DNA from 2 places in the Ochrobactrum sp. AP1BH01-1 genome. Region 2 is predicted to be linked to the other one. Evidence: riboswitches for the same ligand, from Rfam matches in the RefSeq annotation. Region 2 holds a riboswitch; the other holds the start of a gene.
What was found. A riboswitch is a leader RNA that binds a small molecule or an ion and turns the genes downstream of it on or off. The one in region 2 is predicted to bind thiamine pyrophosphate.
Positions count from the first base shown of each region.

Region 1: linked by a shared signal. The riboswitch ahead of thiD (bifunctional hydroxymethylpyrimidine kinase/phosphomethylpyrimidine kinase) and the one ahead of thiB (thiamine ABC transporter substrate binding subunit) in region 2 are both predicted to bind thiamine pyrophosphate.

Region 1 is NZ_JAGPOU010000003.1:172,608-179,653, forward strand. It holds gene J9800_RS11450 (thiamine phosphate synthase) at 1-393, opposite strand, end outside; gene J9800_RS11455 (thiazole synthase) at 393-1,163, opposite strand; gene thiS (sulfur carrier protein ThiS) at 1,165-1,362, opposite strand; gene thiO (glycine oxidase ThiO) at 1,359-2,351, opposite strand; gene thiD (bifunctional hydroxymethylpyrimidine kinase/phosphomethylpyrimidine kinase) at 2,351-3,241, opposite strand; TPP riboswitch at 3,327-3,483, opposite strand; gene J9800_RS11475 (putative bifunctional diguanylate cyclase/phosphodiesterase) at 3,718-5,841, shown strand; gene J9800_RS11480 (heavy metal translocating P-type ATPase) at 6,032-7,046, shown strand, end outside.
Region 2 is NZ_JAGPOU010000006.1:127,957-135,002, reverse strand. It holds gene thiP (thiamine/thiamine pyrophosphate ABC transporter permease ThiP) at 1-689, opposite strand, end outside; gene thiB (thiamine ABC transporter substrate binding subunit) at 686-1,690, opposite strand; TPP riboswitch at 1,733-1,898, opposite strand; gene J9800_RS20420 (thiamine diphosphokinase) at 1,993-2,649, shown strand; gene J9800_RS20415 (YMGG-like glycine zipper-containing protein) at 2,784-3,068, shown strand; gene J9800_RS20410 (ABC-F family ATP-binding cassette domain-containing protein) at 3,229-5,046, shown strand; gene J9800_RS20405 (aldo/keto reductase) at 5,165-6,112, opposite strand; gene J9800_RS20400 (DUF2312 domain-containing protein) at 6,198-6,458, opposite strand; gene J9800_RS20395 (N-formylglutamate amidohydrolase) at 6,643-7,046, opposite strand, start outside.

The DNA of each region.
Region 1 (7,046 bases), on a different contig from region 2:
CTTCATCTTCTTGAGAATGGTGGGATAGACAGGGCCGAGCGCGATGTAGGCGGGTTTCAGCGCGAGTGCGCGGTCGAGTTCCGCTTCGTCATGGCTGGAAACGCCGAGCTTCATCCCGCTATTCCGGATCGCATCGAGATCGGCATCATCCAGGTCTTCCTGACCCAGATGAATGAAATCGCAACCTTCCTCGATGGCCAGTTTCCAGTAGTCGTTGACGATGAGCTGGCAGTCATGCGCAAGGCAGATTTCCCGCGCGGCGCGGATTTCACCGCGCAGTTCGGCATCGTCCTTGTCCTTGATGCGCAGCTGCACCAGCCTGACGCCGAGCGGCACCATGCGCTCCAGCCATTTCGCGCTGTCGAAGATCGGGTAGAACGGATCAAGCGCCATTACAGAAAAGCCTTTCCGATAAGGGGAGTGGAAGGGGAGGCCATATCGCGGGCTTCAATCGGATCGGCTTCATGGGCGATGCGACCGGCTTCGACCGCAAGCGCGAAAGCGCGCGCGATAGCGGCGGGATCGCCAGCCTTGGCAACGGCAGTGTTGATGAGCACGGCGTCATAGCCCAGTTCCATCGCCGCTGCCGCATGGGACGGCACGCCGATGCCCGCATCAACGACAAGCGGAATATCGGGGAAATGCGCCCGCATGGTTTTCAGCGCATAAGGGTTGTTGAGGCCACGGCCCGAGCCGATGGGCGCGCCCCACGGCATCAGCACCTTGCAACCGGCTTCGAGAAGCTTTTCCGCGACGACCAGATCGTCATTCATATAGGGAAAGACCTCAAAGCCATCGTCGCAGAGAGTGCGTGCCGCCTCGACCAGACCGAACGGGTCGGGCTGCAACGTGTCATGGTCGCCGATCACCTCCAGCTTGATCCAGTTGGTGCCGAAGATTTCACGCGCCATCTTGGCCGTGGTCACCGCTTCGCGCGGCGTGTGGCAGCCTGCCGTATTGGGCAGAACGGCCACGCCCAGTTCCCGGATCAGCGCCCAGAAATCCTGCCCGGCGCGGGCCTCGCCGCTTTCACGGCGCAGCGACACGGTGACGATCCCCGCCCGCGAGGCGCGCACCGCATCGGCAAGGATTGCGGGCGATGGATATTGCGCGGTGCCGAGCAGCAGGCGGCTTTCGAATTGTTTTCCATAAAATTCCAGCATCTCAGCCTCCCTGCATCGGGGCCAGAACTTCGATGCGGTCGCCAGAAGACAGGGTCGCTGCTTCGCGCTCGTCGCTTGCCACGAATTCGCCGTTCAGCGCGGTTGCAACAACTGCTTCGTCCAGTTCGATTTCTGCGAGCAGCGCCGCCAGATTGGCGGCTTTCGTGGTGATGACTTCACCGTTCAGCACGATCGTCATGCATAGTCCTCCACAAATTCGGGCATGGTTTCGGGCGTGGTCGCAGCAGTGACCGCCATGCGTGCTATCGCCGGCGAAAGCAGAAAGCCGTGGCGGTAAAGCCCGTTGACATAGATGGTTTTGCCGCGCCGCCGCACGCGGGGCAGATTGTCGGGAAAGGCCGGACGCGCATCGACGCCGGTTTCGAGAATTTCCGCCTCGCCAAAGGCCGGATGCAGGGCGTAAGCCGCGCTCAAAAGTTCCAGCGTGGAGCGCACGCTGATGCCCGACCGCTCGCCGCTTTCGATCATGGTCGCGCCGATCATGTGCACACCGTCGCCGCGCGGCACGATGTAAAGCGGAATGCGCGGATGCAGGAGACGCACGGGCCGCGACAGGTTGATGTCGCGGGATCGGACAACCAGCATCTCGCCCTTGACGCCGCGCAGATCGGGCAGCGCATCCCGTGCAGCCAGACCACGGGCGTCCACTACGATATCCGCGTAGATCTCCGCTGCATCGGCTTCCGTATTGAGGTGGAAGACGACACCCTTTCGTTGCAGGTTTTCGGCCATTTCCACCAATGTCCTGCGCGGATCGAGATGCCCTTCGCGCGCGAAGAACAGGCCCTGCCGGAAACGTCCGGCCAGATCAGGTTCCAGCGCATCGATGCGGTCATGATCGATTGTGTCGAAAGCTTCCGTCCGGCGGGCGAAACGGCGCAACTCGCTGGCATCGCGGTTGTGCGACAGAACCAGCGTGCCTTCCCGCTTGACGCCGGAGACGTGCTTTTCCCACCAGCCAAGTGCTTCCTGCCCAAGCCGCACCACCGGTTCCTCGGCGCTTTCGCCCTCGCACCATGGCGCCAGCATGCCGCCTGCCAGCCACGAACAGCAGTCGGCACCGATCTGCGGGCTGCGGGCAATCACCGTGACGGCATGGCCCTGATCGGTGAACTCGGCGGCGGTCGCAAGCCCGGCGACGCCTGCTCCGATGACGGTAACGCGCATCACGCAATCTCCTCCGTTCGGATTGTCCAGAGGTCATGAAAATGATGCACCGGCCCGTGGCCGTGTCCGATCTTCAACGTATCGGCGGCGCGGATTGCCCCTTGCAGATAGGCATGGGCGTTCAGCACTGCCTTTTCCAGCGGCAGGTTTTTGGCAAGCTCTGCGGCGATGGCCGATGAAAGCGTGCAGCCTGTGCCATGGGTGTTGACGGTCCTGATACGCGGCGCTTCGACACGAAGCGTCGGCTGATCGCGGCGCACCAGCAGATCGACGCATGTTTCGCCTTCCGCATGGCCGCCTTTCATCAGGACGGCCTTCGCGCCGAGGTCGAGCAAGGCGCGTCCTTGTTCCTCGGCGTCCGCATCGTCGAGCGCCAGACCGCAGCCGAGCAAGCAGGCCGCTTCCGGTCGGTTGGGGGTCAAAAGCGTCGCGAGCGGAATGAGTTTCTGACGCAAAAGCGCAATGGCGTTTTCGCTCAATAGCCGGTCGCCAGACTTTGCCACCATCACCGGATCGACAACGACGGGACCGGAAAAATGCGCGAGCCCCCGCGCGATGGCTTCGATGGTTTCAGGCACGGAAACCATGCCGATCTTCACCGCCGCCACATCGAGATCGCTGAAAACGGCGTCGATCTGCCCCGCGACGATGGCAGGCGGTATGTCGTGCACCGCGCTCACCGTGCACGTGTTCTGCACGGTCACGGCGGCAATGACGCTCGCGCCATAAACACCAAGCGCCGAAAACGTCTTGAGGTCGGCCTGAATGCCGGCGCCGCCGCCGCTGTCGGAGCCGGCAATGGTCACACAAATGGGGGGCGCGCTGATGGGCACAGACCGCGCCTGGCCACTTGTCGGTTTGGTTCGGGAGAAACTGTTCTGTCGGTCCATCATGTCGTCTCTCATTCCGAACGGAAGATGAGACGTCATGAACCTTGATGAAGCACAAGCTCCAAGGGGGATGGACCCCGTCCGCGACGCGCCAAACTCCGTTCCCTACGCAGGTATTACCCGGATCAGGTTCAATGGGTTGGCGCGAGAACGCACCTCTCAGCCTTTGTGTCGCAATATCGGACGGAAAACCGCTTGGCGCTTTTCCCGATATTGCTTCGAAGGCACCCCAACGAATTTTGCGTCTATAGGCATAGGCCGGAAGTTGAAGGCGGTCAAGCGATGGAAAAAGTCTGATTTTAAAGAAATTCCTTAAATCGACCCCCAATTTGTATATGGTTTATTAAAATTCTCCGCTTTAATCTATGCTCGGGGTGCATCTGAATCGGGTTGCTCATAGTGCTAACAAACGAGACAGTCTGCTCGTGGAGTGGAACTGTATAATCCTGTAGGATCGGTAGGATGAGGGGAATGCGATGAGGAAGCGGGGGGGCGCTTCGGCTTCGGCGGAAGGCACGATGGCGCGCACGTCCGAACAGGACTTCCGTATCCTTTTTACGACGCATCCGACACCCATGTGGGTTTATGACCCGGAAACGCTGCGCTTCATGGTGATGAACGACGCCGCGTACCGGCTTTACGGTTATACCGCGGAGGATATCCCCGGTATGACCGTGCTCGACATACGCCCGCCAACCGAGCGGGACCGGATGCTTGCAGCTATTCGCGATCGTAGCGACCTCGAGCGCCCGGAGCGCTGGCAGCATCTGCGTGCCAATGGTGAAACCATCGATGTTCTGACCTATGGACGCCAGGTCCTGTTCGACGGCAAGGAAGCAATTCTCGCTATTGTTCAGGACAGGACGGAACTGACGGAGGCCAATCGTCAGGCAAGTCACGCGCAGACTTTGCTGGATAGCCTTGTCAATAACTTGCCGCTTGGCGTGTTCGTCAAGGATATGCACGATAACGGCCGTTATGTGCTCTACAATCAGGCGGCGTCGGCCGCGAGCGGTCAGCCGATAGAAGAAGCGATCGGCTCTACCGACCGCGATCTTTTCCCGGAGCGCGAGGCAGCCGTCATCAGCGAGCAAGACCGCATGGCGATGCGGCGCCGGGAAGTATTGAGTGTCGAACGCAGGGTCGAGCGCAAGGACGGAACGTCGCGCACAATGCGGATCATAAAATGCTCGATTCCGCCGGTCGAAGGCAACGAGCCCCGCTATCTCATTGGCCTCGTTGAAGACATAACCGAGCGACGCGAAATCGAGGAACGCATGGCCCATATCGCCATGCATGACAGTCTCACCGGCCTGCCGAACCGGGCCTATTTTGCCCATCATGTCGAAAGCCTATTGAAAAAGGGCGGAGATTCCGAGCCTTTCGCGCTGTTCTATCTCGACATCGATCATTTCAAGAACATCAACGACAGCATCGGCCATCAAGCGGGCGACCAGCTTTTGCAGGAAGTGGCGCGCCGGCTGAAACAGATCACGACTTCGGATGAATTCATTGCCCGGCTGGGCGGCGATGAGTTTGCGATCGTTTATCGCAGTGGAACGCTGGGGCAGATCGCGATGTTTGCCGACCGCGTCCTTTCAGCTTTTCAGGATGCGTTCAAACTGGTTGGCAATTCGGAATTTGTCACTTGCAGCATGGGCATTGCTCAAGCGCCGCTGCACGGCGACACTCCCGATGCGTTGATGCGTAACGCCGACCTGGCGCTTTACGCGTCCAAATCCGGTGGACGCCGCACGTTCCGTTTCTATCAGCACTCGCTGCGCCTTGCAGCCGAGAAGCGTCACGTCATGACGGGCGAACTTCGCCAGGCGCTGCTGGACGAACAGTTCGAGCTTCACTATCAGCCGATATTCAATCTTGAAAGCGGCAGGATTTCCGGCTTCGAGGCGCTGATCCGCTGGCGTCATCCGGATCGCGGCATGGTTTCTCCCGCCGAGTTCATTCCCTTGGCAGAAGAAACCGGGCTGATCGGGCCGATCGGCGACTGGGTTTTAAGGGCGGCCTGTCGGGAAGCTGTCCTATGGCCGGAGGACATCAAGGTTTCCGTCAATCTTTCGCCGGTCCAGTTCAGCCAGACAACGCTCTTGCACTCTGTTACAGATGCACTGGAAGCGGCGCGGCTTTCGCCAGACAGGCTGGAGCTTGAAATCACCGAGTCGGTCTTCTTGTCGAACAGCAAGAACAATATTGAACTGCTGTTCGAGCTTCGCCGGCTGGGCGTTCGTATCGCGATGGATGATTTCGGCACTGGCTATTCATCGCTCAGTTATCTGCGTTCATTCCCCTTCGACAAGATCAAGATCGACCGCAGCTTCGTTTCGGGGATTGAAGTCGACACGCGTGACCTTGCCATCATTCAGGCCGTGGCGACGCTGGGTGCGGGGTTCAACATCGTAACCACCGCCGAAGGGGTCGAAACTGCCCAGCAGCTCGAGCGATTGCGTTCGGAGCGGTTCGGGGAAGTGCAGGGCTTTCTGACGGGGCGGCCAATGCCCGCAAGCGATGTGTTCGACTTCATTCATAATCGCGCGGCGACCGCCCTGCATATGCCGCCGGCATCCAACCGCCTGCCGATTTAGAGCGTACCCGAAAAGTCTGAAGCATTTTTGGGCAATTTCCGTGTCAAAGGAACTGCTTGGAGCGCCGCCAATCTGATTCAATCAGATCGAAACGCGCTCTAAAAAAGGGGCTTGACCTTCCAACGGTGGGAAGGACTATCTAAGGAGCAACTCTCGAATTGTGCCCGCATGGGCAGTGAAAGGGATTGCCATGAACAAGCCTGTCAATCACGAAGCGATCAGCTTTCCCATACCCGTCGAAGGGATGAGCTGCGCATCTTGTGTGTCATCGGTTGAAAAAGCCGTTTCCAGGGTTCCGGGTGTCGACAAGGTTTCAGTGAATCTTGCCACCGAGCGGGCCGACGTGACCTTCAGGGGCGCGCCCGATTTGCCGTCGGTGGTCGAGGCCATCCGCAAGGCGGGCTACGATGTCCCGGCGGGCAGCGTCGATCTTGCAATTGAAGGCATGAGCTGCGCTTCTTGCGTCAGCAAGGTTGAAAAGGCGCTGAATGCCGTGCCGGGTGTCACGCGCGCCAGCGTCAATCTCGCAACCGAGCGCGCCCATGTCGAACTGGCGGGGCCGGTCCAGACTTCCGATCTCGTCAAGGCGGTTGAGCAGGCGGGTTACGAGGCGCGCTCGCTGGCCGATGCCGCATCCGCCGCACAGCCCGAAACGCAGGCCGAAAAGCGCGATGCGGAAGCGGCGGAGCTCAAGAAGAGCGTGCTGCTTGCCGCCGTCCTGACCTTGCCTGTTTTCATCATGGAGATGGGTTCGCACCTCATTCCGGCCGTTCATATGTTTGTCGCGGACCGGATCGGGATGCAGAACAGCTGGTATCTGCAATTCGTGCTCACCACGCTTGTCCTGTTCGGGCCGGGCCTTCGCTTCTTCAAAAAGGGCGTCCCGACCCTTCTGCGCGGCACGCCGGACATGAACTCGCTGGTCGTTGTCGGCACGCTTGCCGCCTGGGGCTTTTCCATTGTCGCCACCTTCTTTCCCGGCGTCCTGCCGGAAGGAACGGTCAATGTCTATTTCGAGGCAGCGGCGGTGATCGTGACGCTCATCCTGATAGGCCGCTATCTGGAAGCGCGCGCCAAGGGCCGCACCAGCGCGGCGATCAGCCGTCTGGTCGGCTTGCAGGCGAAGTCGGCCCGTGTCGTGCGTGACGGGCAGGCCGTCGATGTGCCGCTGGAAGACGTTCGCGCAGGCGATATCGTGCAGGTGC
Region 2 (7,046 bases):
GCGCGGGGGCCGCCGCCGAGCGTCAGGACGGTCGTGAAACTCGTCACGCAGAGCATGAAGATGAGACCGATCATGCCCGGCAGATTGCGCCGGATCACAGGCCATTCGATGAGGCGGAAACGTGCCCCATTGCCCATGCCGAGCTGTGCGGCAAGCTTCCAGTAATCGGTCGGGATCGAATCGTAAGCTGCCAGAATGAGACGGACGGCTAGCGGCATGTTGAAGAAGACATGCGCGATCAATATACCGGTGATGCCGTAAATGTCGGGCTGGAAGGGGTGACCAGCTGCTTCCGATAGATGAGCAACGAGACCGTTACGGCCATAGATGCCGGTAACGCCCAGAACTGCGACGAGGGCGGGCAGGGCAAGCGGCAGGGCGAACAGGCGCAGGATCAGCCCGCGACCCGGAAAATTTGCTTCGGCATAAAGCGCGCGGGCGACCGGAACCGCAAACAGCACCGAAAGCAGGCTCGACGCGATTGCCTGCAATATGGTGAAGCGCGCCACCCGCCACAGATAGGTGTCGAGATTGGCGGCAGCGTCGAAACCGCTGCTGTCGGCCTCGAAGGCAAGGGCCGCAAGCGCGCCGCCGGCAAGCACGAACAGAAAGACAAGTGCCAGCACACCCGCGACGGGTTTCATCGCGGGTGTGACATCAGGTTGGCGCCGCGCCGGATGCGCGGTCATCTGCTCGTTGCGGCCAGCCATTCATCGACCCAGGACTTGCGATTTCTGGCCACTTCGTCGGATGGAATGAGCAGGGTCTTTTCCGGCTTCGGGAGAGCATCGAAAGCGGCAGGAAGTGCGGCGGAAATCTTGCCCGCCGGGTACATCCAGTTGGTTTCAGGAATGACATCCTGAAAGCCTGGGCCAGTCATGAAAGCCAGAAATTTTTGCGCCAGGGGATTTTTTGCGCCGGTTGTGGTCTGGGCGGCCAGCTCGATCTGGAGATAATTGCCTTCCGGATAGGCCAGAGCCTTATAACGATCCGTCTTTTCCGCGATCATGTGATAGGCGGGAGACGTCGTATAGGACAGCACCATCGGGGCTTCGCCCTTGGTGAAAAGTCCGTAGGCTTCCGACCAGCCGGGGGTAACGGTGAGAATGCGCTTCTGCAATTTCTGCCAGGCGGCTTCCGCCTCGTCGCCATAGACCGATTTCATCCAGAGCAGCATGCCGAGCCCCGGTGTCGAAGTGCGGGGATCTTGCAGTACGATCTTCTGGGACGAATCGCCTTCGACCAGTTCCTTCAGGCTTTTGGGCGGGTTGGGCAGCTTTTCGGAATCGTAGACCACGGCAAAATAACCGTAATCATAGGGAACGAAAATATCGTCCTTGAAGCCGCCCGGAACGCTCACGTTGTTCTGGTCGATGCCGCTCGGGGCGAAGAAACCGGTAGCGCGTGCTTCGGTCGTCAGGTTGGTATCGAGGCCGAGGACGATATCGGCCTTGGTGTTGCTGCCTTCGAGCTTGAGGCGGTTTAGCAGGGCAACGCCGTCGGCGGATGCAATCCAGTCAACTTCGCAGTTGCATTCCTTTTCGAAGTTTTCCTTCACGTTCGGGCCGGGCCCCCATTCGGAAACGAAGCTGTCATAGGTATAGACGGTGAGCTTGTCTTTCGCCTGAGCCGAAGGCGTGAAAGCGATGGCAGCGGAAAATGAAAAGGCCAGCAAAGATAAAAGCCGCATCACGGCACTTCCTTTCTTTTACTACAAGAGGATTGAGCGCCGTTTTATGGAGCATCTAATCCCTCCGCCGGTGCAAACCGGATCAGGTTCAGCGGGTTGGCCGTTTTATTCAGCATTTCCGGACGCAAAACCGTTTCACACTTTTGCTGGAAATGCTCTTTGGACCTCTCAGCCATCAGCAAAGCGGATGGCACCCCGTTAGAGCGACTGGGACAATAATCTTTCAGGACGGGAAGAGCAAGGGACCGGCGCGGCAGTGAATGTGGCTTCCGGCGCGGATTTGCCCGTGTTATGAGCGGCTTATGAGCACATTCGTCATTCTCCTCGGCGGCGATCTGACCGTGACTGATCGCCTGAAACGCCAAATTGCAGGTGCGCGCATTCTCGCTGCCGATAGCGGTATCCGTCATGCTGCGGCGCTCGGCGTGGAACCGGAACTGTGGCTGGGTGACTTCGATTCGGCCTCTGCCGAATTGCAGGCGCAATATCGACACGTACCGCAGAAACGATTTCCATCGGCCAAGGATATGACAGACGGGGAGCTTGCTTTCGAGGAAGCCTATGTGCGGGGCGCGACACGGGTCATTCTTTGCGGGGCCTTCGGGGGGCAGCGGACCGATCACACGCTACAGCATCTCACCATGGCGACGGCGCAGGCAGCGCGCGGACGGGAGATCATGCTCTCCAGCGGAGCGGAGGAAGCATGGCCCCTGCCGCCTGGAGATTATATTTACGACTTTCCTAATGGAACGCCCTTCAGCGTCATCAATTTCAGCACAGTGGAAGGCCTTTCGATCACGAATGCAGAGTGGCCGTTAGATAATGTGACCCTTCCGTTCGGCTCTTCATGGACGGTTTCCAACATTGTTCGCGGAACACTTCGCATTACTGCGCGTTCTGGCCTCGCGATACTTGTAGCCAACTTGGAGATGGCGGCTTCCCCCATTGCGGGCTGCTAACCTTACCAATTGAAAGAGCTTGACGCTGGCAAACGAAACGTATTGTAAATGGGTCAAGCGGGTGTCATCTGCTTAAGCGCCGAAATTGGGGACGCAAGGTCGGTGATTAGTTCAACCCTGTAGGAGATGTTCCAATGAAATCGCGTCTTACGATGATTGCAGTTGCTGGCGTGCTTGCGTTCTCGACAGCCGCATGCACGACCAACGAACAGCGCACGGCCGGTTATGGCGTCGGCGGCGCAGCGCTCGGCGCTCTCGCTGGCGGCGCAATCGGCGGCAACGGCCGCGGCGCTCTGACCGGTGCTGCTATCGGTGCTGTGGCTGGTACGCTGCTTGGTGCAGCCCAGACCCGCAATGGCGTGCAGTATTGCCGTTACCGCGACCCGTATGGCCGCATCTACGAAGCACCCTGCCAGTAATTTCTGGGCCAGTAATAGCGGGCAAGCAAGTTTACGGACAGGCCGGGGAAACCCGGCCTGTTTGTTTTTAGCGGGACTTTTCGTGCGTTCCATTTGACAGAACGGCTTTTGTCGCGGACAAGCAGGGCGGAATTTTCAATCCTGTTTATCGAAGAGAACCATGGCACCACCACTCCTTCGCCTCGACCAGATCAAGCTCACCTTCGGAGGCACGCCGCTTCTGGAGGATGCCAGCCTTTCGGTGAGCGAAGGCGACCGTATTGCACTGGTCGGACGCAACGGGTCGGGTAAGTCCACCCTGCTCAAGATTGCCGCCGGTATGGTGGAGGCGACATCGGGCGAGGTTTTCAAACATCCGGGTGCAACCGTGCGCTATCTGCCGCAGGTGCCGGACATGGACGGCTTCGCCAATGTGCGCGCCTATGTGGAAGCCGGGCTGGGGCCGACCGACGATCCCCACCGCGTCACCTATCTTCTCGAACATCTGGGGCTGACCGGTGGGGAGAAGCCGGATCATCTTTCCGGCGGCGAAGCGCGGCGCGCCGCGCTTGCGCGGGTGATCGCGCCGCAGCCTGATGTGCTGTTACTGGACGAGCCGACCAACCATCTCGATCTTACGACGATCGAATGGCTGGAAGGCGAGCTTCGCCAGATTCGCTCGGCCATTGTTCTCATCTCGCATGACCGGCGCTTTCTGGAAAATGTCAGCCGGGCGACTGTCTGGCTTGATCGCGGCATCACGCGTCGTCTGGAACAAGGCTTTGCTCATTTCGAGGAATGGCGTGACAAGGTTCTGGAAGAAGAAGAGCGCGATCACCACAAGCTGGGGCGCCAGATTGCCCGTGAAGAACACTGGCTGCGTTACGGCGTCACGGCGCGCCGCAAGCGCAACATGCGCCGCCTTGGTGAATTGCATTCCATGCGCGCCGATTTCCGCAACCACCGCAAGGCGCAGGGAACCGCGGTTCTGGCGGCAAGTGACGCCAAGGAATCCGGCAAGCTGGTGATCGAAGCCAAGGGGCTGAGCAAGGCCTATGGCGAGCGCGTGCTGGTCAAGGATTTTTCGATCCGCGTGCAGCGCGGCGATCGTATCGGTCTTGTTGGTCCCAACGGTGCCGGGAAAACGACGCTTTTGTCGCTTCTGACTGGCAAGCTTGAACCGGATTCCGGAACCTTGCGGCTCGGCGTCAATCTCGAAATGGCAGAACTCGACCAGAAGCGCGAAAGCCTCAATCTGGACGAGACGCTGGCGCATTATCTGACGGACGGGCGCGGAGAAAGCCTTGTCGTGAATGGCGAGCAGCGGCATGTCGTATCCTATATGAAGGACTTTCTGTTCCAGCCTGAACAGGCGCGCACACCCATTCGCGAGCTTTCCGGAGGTGAACGCGCCCGCCTGATGCTGGCCCGCGTTCTGGCGCGCCCCGCCAACCTGCTTATCCTCGACGAGCCGACCAACGATCTCGATATGGAAACGCTCGATCTGCTGCAGGAGCTGGTCGCCGGTTTTCCGGGCACAGTCATTCTGGTCAGCCACGACCGCGATTTTCTGGACCGCACCGTTACTTCGGTCATTGCGCCGGAAGGTGACGGGCGCTGGCTCGAATATGCGGGCGGCTACGCCGATATGATGGCGCAGCGCAAGGAACAGGCGCTCAACCGGCGCTCTATCAAGGCACCAAGCGCCCGAGGTGACGAGAAGCCGGAAGAGGACGCATCCCAGCCCAAGCGTGAGGAAAAGCGCAAGCTCTCCTACAAGCAGAAATTCGCGCTTGAAACACTGCCCGGCAAAATGGATGCGTTAGCAAAGGAAATCGCAGTGCTGGAAGGGAAGCTTGCCGATCCGCAGCTTTATGCCAAGGACCCGGCGTTGTTCGGCAAGACTGCCGATCTTCTTGAGAAAAAACGCTCAGAAAATGCGGCCATGGAAGAAGAATGGCTGGAACTGGAAATGCTGCGCGAGGAGATCGAAGGGTAGGGCTACCCTTAGAGCGGTTCCGGTTAAAGCGGAACCGCTCTAACTATCTGTTTTGTCGCATTATCCTACGCAAAACCGCTGCGCACTTTTGCTGGAAATGCTTTAGATGCCTTGAAATTTAACTGCTCGCCTTGTTCAGCAGGGCGATTTCATCGTCGCTGAGCTTCAGCTCTGCTGCGGCGATCAATTCACCGAGCTGGGCCGAGCGCGTGGCGCTTGCGATGGGCGCTGTGACTGATGGCTGCGCGATCAGCCACGCGATTGCGACCTGCGCAGGCGTGACATCGAGATTGCGAGCCACGTCGTCGAGTGCAGCAATGATCCGCGACCCCCGATCCGTCAGGTATTTCTCGACCGACTTGCCGCGCGCACTTTGTGCCAGATCGTCAGCGGAACGGTATTTGCCGGTGAGGAAACCGGCTGCCAGTGCGTAATAGGGAATGGCGCCGAGCTGGTTGTCGCGGCAGATCTCCTCCAGCCCGTTTTCGAAATCCGCGCGGTCATAGAGATTATAAAGCGGTTGCAGGCTCTCATAGCGCGGCAGGTTGTTGGTCCGGGCGACTTCCAGTGCCTCGGTCAGCCTTTCAGGCGCGAGATTGGACGCACCGATGGCGCGTACCTTGCCCGCCTCGATCAGTTCCTTATAAGTGCCGAGCACGTCTTCAAACGGTGTTGCGGGATCGTCCCAGTGGGACTGGTAAAGATCGATATAATCCGTCTGAAGCCGTTTGAGGGAGGCATCGACCGCCTTGCGGATATAGGCTGGGGCAAGACCCTTCTCGTCAGGGCCCATTTCCGAGCCGACCTTGGTGGCAATAACGACCTTGTCACGCAGGCCGCGCGATTTCAGCCAATTGCCGATAATGGTCTCGGACTCGCCGCCCACATTTCCGGGCGCCCAGGCGGAATAGACATCCGCCGTGTCGATGAAATTGAATCCGGCATCGACAAAACGGTCGAGAAGCGAAAAGGATGTCGCTTCATCGACCGTCCATCCGAATACATTGCCGCCAAAGCACAACGGCGAAACGTTGAGTTCACTACGTCCGAGCTTCCTGAACTCCATGGACCCTATCCCCTTCCTTCGAGCGCGGATCGCGGGCGATCCGCCGGGTTACGATTTCAGGAGAAGGCGGCCGCGAGAGCCGATATCAGCTCATGCCAAGCGCATCCATATAGAGCTGCAGCATGGCTTCTTCTTCCTGACGTTCATGGTCTTCTTTTTTACGCAGACGAATAATGGTCCTCACGACCTTGCTGTCAAACCCCGAACCCTTCAATTCCGCGTAAACTTCCTTGATATCGTCGCCGATGGTCTTTTTTTCTTCTTCCAGGCGCTCGATGCGCTCGATGAAAGCGCGCAACTGGCCGACAGCAATCGTTTGGGCTTCGCTGGTAATGTCGTCGCTCACGAGGAGTTCTCCAATTCAAAGTCTATGATGGTGCGGATGCGCATTGCGCGAGAACCGCTTATCGAAAGTCTGGACCGTTTTTCCCGCGAGTCGCAGGCAAAATTAAGAGCCTTTTTCGATGCACGAGCCGGTTTGACGGGTCAAGCCCTGTGGATAGCGGGCAAAGCCTCTCCTGACAGCCCTGTTATCCAATGCGATCGGCGCGCGATCCGAAATGCCGGACAGTGTGGATGTCTGGAAGCGTATTGATATGCGCGATCATCGGAGCCAGCCTGTCGGCCCATTCCGCAGTTCCCTTGTCATCGGCAATCAGGTCCTGCCGCACTTCGATCAGGACATGGGCGAAGCCCTTCGCCGTCGCATGCCGGTACATGGCATCATTCTTGAGTGCACCATCGTAAGGCTCGTTGTCGCCGACGATAAGACCGGGATTTTCGCGCAACAATGACAGAAGCGGTTTCACGGCGCGATCATCCTTGTCCCACAGAAGGCCGATCTGCCAGGGGCGGGGCTTGTCCTTCCAGCGTGGCGTGAAGGAATGGATCGAAACGATGAAGGGGCCCCCACCGCTTTCCGCAGCCACGCGCT